Regions from separate parts of the Exiguobacterium sp. s59 genome, predicted to be linked through region 1. Evidence: a T-box and tRNA genes for the amino acid it is inferred to sense, from the RefSeq annotation. Region 1 holds a T-box; the other holds one or more tRNA genes.
The links. A T-box is a leader RNA that pairs with one kind of tRNA and senses whether it is charged. The one in region 1 lies ahead of ileS (isoleucine--tRNA ligase), so its partner is inferred to be a tRNA-Ile.
Positions count from the first base shown of each region.

Region 2: it encodes a tRNA-Ile, which carries the amino acid that the T-box ahead of ileS (isoleucine--tRNA ligase) is inferred to sense. The anticodon was not compared.

Region 1 is NZ_JACSKG010000001.1:400,422-403,845, reverse strand. It holds gene ileS (isoleucine--tRNA ligase) at 1-1,470, opposite strand, end outside; T-box leader at 1,523-1,742, opposite strand; gene KNO91_RS02090 (DivIVA domain-containing protein) at 1,746-2,294, opposite strand; gene KNO91_RS02085 (YlmH family RNA-binding protein) at 2,314-3,084, opposite strand; gene KNO91_RS02080 (YggT family protein) at 3,088-3,357, opposite strand; gene KNO91_RS02075 (cell division protein SepF) at 3,362-3,424, opposite strand, start outside.
Region 2 is NZ_JACSKG010000004.1:414,929-418,352, reverse strand. It holds gene KNO91_RS10370 (Na/Pi cotransporter family protein) at 1-1,591, shown strand, start outside; tRNA gene KNO91_RS10365 (tRNA-Met) at 1,699-1,772, shown strand; tRNA gene KNO91_RS10360 (tRNA-Ile) at 1,780-1,853, shown strand; gene KNO91_RS10355 (alpha-amylase) at 1,969-3,424, shown strand, end outside.

The DNA of each region.
Region 1 (3,424 bases):
GTTTGATCCGTGTTCGCGGAACAAGTTCGCGACGTGATCGATTGTCTCGTTTGTGATGATTTCCGTTCCATCCTCTGCATAGAAGATTGGGATTGGTACGCCCCACGCACGTTGACGACTGATGACCCAGTCCCCACGGTCACGGACCATGTTGTAAAGACGTGTCATTCCCCATTCAGGAACCCAGTTTACTTCTTCGATTTCACGAAGCATGTCTTCGCGGAAGTCTTTGATTGAAGCGAACCATTGCGGTGTCGCACGGAAGATGACTGGTTTTTTCGTACGCCAGTCGTGTGGGTACGAGTGTTTGATGAATTTCAAGTTGAGCAAGAAACCGTTCTCTTCAAGTTTCATCCCGATTTGCTTGTTCGCATCTTCATAGAACAACCCTTCGAAACCAGGAGCCTCAGCCGTCATGTAACCACGGTCATCGACCGGGCAAAGGACGTCTAAGCCGTAAGCCTGTCCGACACGGTAGTCATCTTCCCCGTGACCTGGAGCTGTGTGGACGAGTCCAGTCGCATCCGCTGTGACGTGATCGCCAAGCATGACGAGCGATGTGCGGTCATATAGTGGATGTTGAGCCGTCATATATTCAAAGTCACGACCATTCCATGAGCCGCTCACTGTGAAATCAGACCATCCGAGCGCTGTCGTCACTTCTTCAACGAGCGTCTCTGCGACGATATAACCTTTTCCTTCATGCTCGATGCGCGTGTATGTCAACTCATCACTCACTGCGATCCCAAGGTTCGCTGGGATTGTCCAAGGAGTCGTTGTCCAGATGACAAAGTGATCGTCAGACGTCAATGTGTCTTTACCGTCTACGACGCGGAATGCCACATAGATGGCTGGTGATTTTTTATCGTAATATTCGATCTCCGCTTCCGCGAGTGCAGACTCTGAAGATGGCGACCAATATACTGGCTTTTTCCCTTTATAGATGTATCCTTTTTCAGCCATCGTTCCGAACAAGCGGATTTGTGCCGCCTCGTATTCTGGAAGAAGTGTGATATATGGATTTTCAAAGTCTGCAAGAAGACCAAGACGTTTGAACTGTTCACGTTGCGAGTTCACCTGCTCCATCGCATACTCCGCACACTTTTCACGGAATTCAGCGACTGTCATCTCCTTGCGGTTGACGCCGGCTTTTTGAAGGGCGTTCTCGATTGGAAGACCGTGTGTGTCCCAACCTGGAATCATTGGAGACTGGTACCCGTTCATCCCTTTGAAACGAACGATGATGTCTTTTAATACTTTGTTCATCGCATGTCCCATATGGATGTCGCCGTTCGCATATGGAGGGCCGTCATGCAAGATGTATTGTGGTTTCCCAGCATTTTTCTCTTGTACCTTGTTGTAAAGGTCCATGTCTTCCCATTCTGTTTGCATCGCTGGTTCGCGTTTTGGTAAATTCCCACGCATTGCGAATTCTGTGTTTGGCATTAATAGCGTGTCTTTGTAGTTCATCGAAACTCCTCCATCAACATTTATTAGAAAACAAAAAAACCAACCCATCCCTGATAGGGACGAGTTGGTTGACTCGCGGTACCACCCTACTAGTCTCACTTTCATGAGACCGCTCTCGGTAACCGATAACGAGGTCAGGCGGTCACGCTTACTATTGTTCAGCGTGACAACTCATAGGGGATACCGATTCGAGTCTTTCTCTTAGGCTCTCACCGTCCCTAAGTCGCTTCGTAGGTATGACTCGATCGACGCGTCCTACTCAACGTGTTGATCATTTATCCATGTTGTTCTTCATTCTGTGTGACTTCGTGGTCATTATACGCAAGTTCTGATCTATCGTCAAGAACCGTCTGAACAGGCGGTTCTCCTACAATCGTTTCCCATTCCGTGCTATTCAAGAGCTCCATCTGGGCATCGACGAGGACACGGAAACGCGTCCGATACAATTCCACTTTTTTGAGCATTTGCACGACTTCACGTTCTGCGAGCTGCTCTTTACGGGCTGCTTCTTCTTCACGAGCGTACGCTTCACGTTCCGCTTGTTTCAAAATCAGGCTCGCTTCTTTTTGTGCATTGTTCTTCACTTCTTCCGCAGCTTCCTGCGCGACGATAATCGACTTGTTCAACGTATCTTCCATCGAGGAGAAGTAGTCAATGCGAGCTTGCATATCGTTGACAAGTTCTTCATACCGTCGATTCTCACGAATCAATAGTTCAAACTCTTTAATGATTTGATCTAAAAATTCATTGACCTCATCGATGTCGTACCCACGAAAACGGGAAGAGAATTCTTTATTATGAATATCAATCGGTGTCAACGCCATTCGACTTTCCTCCTAAAATTTAACGTATGGTCCCATACTGGATTTTAATCTTTTCACGTTTGGTCGAACCAAGAATCTCCATCATCTTAATACGACCGTATCCACGAACGGATAGAAGATCGTCTGGTTCAAGCATGAAGCTCGGATCTTCGATGGCTTTATGATTCACTTTACAGTCACCATGTTTCACAAGCGCTTGGGCTTTCTGACGTGATATGTTAAGCACCTCGCTCGCGACGGTATCAAATCGCAACGAGGATACAATCCCAAACCCTTCGACCCATTCTGTTTCTGGAACGACGAGAATGTCATCTTTCGCAACAGCAGAAATGCGAACTTTTGCTTTTCCGACACGTTCCAAGTTCATTTCGATAAATCCGACCGCTTCACGGGTTGTCGCAAACTGGACGATTTCATCTTCAAGGACGACATCCCCAAACTTTTGACGCTTCAGTCCAGCGTTGAGTAAGGTTCCAGTCACTTGCCGATGCGTCAGGTCAACAAATTTTGTCGGATATTCGATGCGACGAATCTCGATTTCAAAATCATCAACGTTCAGTTCATAGTACTCTGGCGCCAAAATCAACCGACGGCGTTCTGCTCCTTCGAATCCGCCATCGTCATGAATGACGAGCTGTTTACCGACAAGCTGTTTGACGATTTGCTGTTCACGAGGGTCTAAAAAGTCCGTCAACTTCAATACGTAGCTGTCCTCGACTTGTTGTACCCAATCTAGCACTTGCTCCACGAACGCCCGTTCACTTGGCCGATAATGATCATAAACGCTCATACATCACCCGAAAATAGCAGCGATGCCGGCTTGTGCCATCCGAAGCACGAACAACGCGACGATTGGAGAGATATCGAGCATGCCACCGATTGGCGGGATGATTCGACGGAACGGTGCTAAAAATGGTTCACATAAGAACGATAAAATTTGTCCGAACATTGATTCACGCGCATTCGGGAACCATGATAATAAGATATAGCCGATGAGGACCCAGCTATAGATACCAAGCAAAGTACTCAACGTATTGCCTAAGGCAGGGATTACGTTTTCCATTCAGTTACCACCCTTTACTATGAAGTTCATCCTCCGAAATCAAGTTTGAGATTGAACCAGTCAATTC
Region 2 (3,424 bases), on a different contig from region 1:
CTTCCTCTTCGGGATCAAATCGATGGGAGACGGACTCCAAAAGTCTGCAGGGAATCGCCTGCGTGACATCCTAGATAAGTATACAACGAATCCATTCCTTGGTGTACTCGCCGGGATCATCGTTACTGTATTGATTCAATCTTCTTCAGGTACAACCGTTATTACGGTCGGACTTGTTAGCGCCGGCTTCATGACACTCCGTCAAGCAATCGGAGTCATCATGGGGGCAAACATCGGTACAACGGTGACGGCATTTATCATCGGATTCGATGTCGGTGAGTATTCACTCCCGATGATTGCAATCGGTGCAGTCTTACTCTTCTTCTTTAAGAAAGAGCGTTACCAGCACCTTGGACAAGTTATTTTTGGCCTCGGGGCATTGTTCTATGGTCTTGAGTTGATGGGTGACGGAATGCGTCCGCTCCGCTCAAGTGAGTATTTCATCGACTTGACGCAATCAATGAGTGACAATCCGTTCCTCGGTGTCATCGTCGGTACGGTATTTACAGTCATCGTCCAGTCATCTTCTGCAACAATCGGAATTTTGCAAGAGCTCTATGCGGGTGGTTCAATCGACTTGGATGCCGCTCTTCCGGTATTGTTTGGTGACAACATTGGTACGACAATCACAGCCATTTTGGCATCAATCGGTGCATCAGTTGCCGCACGTCGTGCAGCTGCAGCGCACGTTATCTTTAACTTAATCGGAACGACAATCTTCATGATTTTGTTAATTCCGTTCACAAACTATATTTATTGGATTACAGACTTCTTGGCAATTGAAGACAAGATGCAAATTGCATTCGCACACGGTACGTTTAACGTCGTCAACACATTCGTCCAGTTCTGGTTCATCGGGTCGATTGCGTGGATCGTGACGAAATTGGTGCCGGGTGAAGATTCAATCGTCGATACGAAAGCACAGCATTTGGATCCAATCTTCATTCAACAGTCGCCATCGATCGCAGTGGAGCAAGCGAAATACGAAGTCATCCGAATGGGAGATTTCGCAAAACTTGGTCTTGACGAAGCGCGTAACTATTTGACAACAGGGGATAAAAAGCACTCTGAAAAGTCTGCGCATATCGAAGAAGCATTGAACTCGTTGAATGCTAAAATTACAGATTACCTCGTAAAATTGGCAGCTGTCGATTTGACCGAGCAAGAATCACAAGAACACAAGACGCTCATGCATGCGATCAACGATATCGAACGAATCGGTGACCACGTTGAAAACATCATTGAGTTGATTGACTATAAGACTGCTACGAAAGTGACACTTTCAGCAGATGCTCAAAAAGAATTGACTGAAATGTATGACCTCACACGCGAAACGTTAGAGAAATCACTTCAGACGTTAGCGAGCGGTGACATGGTCGAAGCACGTAAAGTCATCGAAATGGAAGCGAAACTCGATATGCTCGAGCGTCAATTCCGTAAAAACCATGTTGTTCGCTTGAACACGGGTGCTTGTGATGGACAAGCAGGTATGTTCTTTGTCGACATGCTCTCAAACCTTGAGCGGATCGGTGACCATGCCATGAACATCACAGAAATCACACTTGAAGACGCGAACGAAGTAACTGTATAAAGATGGAGCACTCCGGCTAAATAGTCGGAGTGTTTTTCTGTACTTAGCAAGGAATTTTCCTTGACACTGTATAACATATTCAGTATATTATTACTGTATAACAACATGGCGGTGTAGCTCAGCTGGCTAGAGCGTACGGTTCATACCCGTGAGGTCGTGGGTTCGACTCCCTCCGCCGCTACTTATAAGGACCCTTAGCTCAGCTGGTTAGAGCAGACGGCTCATAACCGTCCGGTCGTAGGTTCAAGTCCTACAGGGTCCATTCCAAAACAACTTTCATTTTGTGAAAGTTGTTTTTTTGTTTTCAATCTAAATTTCATGGGTAAATACTCGTTAGCATTTTGTTTTTTTGAAAAATATGAAATGAGGCGGACAAAATGGAACGAAATCACACCATGATGCAGTTTTTTGAATGGCATGTCGAAGCGGATCAAAAACATTGGAAGCGGTTAAAAGAGAGAGCAGAAGATTTAAATAAAGCCGGAATTACAGCGCTCTGGTTACCTCCTGTCACAAAAGGACAGAGTGATAAGGACACGGGGTACGGCATTTATGACTTATATGATTTAGGTGAGTTCGATCAAAAAGGATCGATTGCCACAAAATATGGCACGAAGAAAGAACTTCTTGAAGCGACATCGTTCTGTCAGCAAGAACTAGGGATGCAAATTTATATGGACGTCGTTATGAACCATAAAGCAGGTGCGGATGCGACCGAGAAGTTTGAAGTATTAGAAGTGGATCCGGATGACCGCACGAAAGTCCTTTCAGATGAGCCTTTTGAAATCGAGGGATGGACAAAGTTTGATTATGAAGCCCGGGATGGGAAATATTCTTCGTTCAAATGGGACTTCACTCATTTTAATGGGACCGATTACGATGCGGCGACAGACCGTTCCGGGATTTTCTTCATTGTTGGAGAAAACAAGAGATGGAATGATAATGTCGATGATGAATTCGGTGTGTATGATTATTTGATGTTCGCGAACATCGATTATCATCATCCTGAAGTCAGGGAAGAAGTGTTGAATTGGGGTAAATGGTTCATTGAGGAAACGAAGTGTGACGGATTCCGATTGGATGCAATCAAACATATCAACTACGATTTCGTCAAAGAGTTCAGTCAAACGATGAGAGAAGAGAAAGGCGACCAATTCTATTTCGTCGGAGAGTTTTGGAAATCAGATCTCGATGCTTGCCGCGAATTTCTCGATAACATCGATTACCACGTCGATTTGTTCGATGTTCCTCTCCACTATAAACTGCATCAAGCCTCGGAGGAAGGTGCCTCGTTCGATATGCGAACCATTTTTGATGACACGCTCGTCCAGTCACACCCGCTTCACGCGGTAACGTTCGTGGACAATCACGATTCACAGCCTGAAGAGGCGCTTGAGTCATGGGTGAAAGATTGGTTCAAGCAAATCGCATACGGTCTCGTTTTACTTCGTAAAGATGGCTATCCATGTGTGTTCTATGGAGATTATTATGGCATAGATGGCCCTCACCCAACCGACGGAATGAAGCTAGCCATCGATACACTTCTTTATGCTCGTCGAGAAAAAGCTTACGGGGAACAGGACGACTATTTCGATGATTCAAACGTCATCGGATGGGTGCGTAAAGGTGTGGAAGAAATTGAACGTTCAGGATGTGCCGTTCTCATCTCAACTTCGGACGAGGCTGAAAAGCGTATGTTCGTCGGGGAAGAGCGAGCTGGTGAAACATGGGTCGACTTGACGAATACGCGTGAAGATAAAATTGAGATTGATGACGAAGGATTTGGGGTATTTAAAGTGGCGGCGGGATCTATTTCAGTCTGGGCGTTACCAG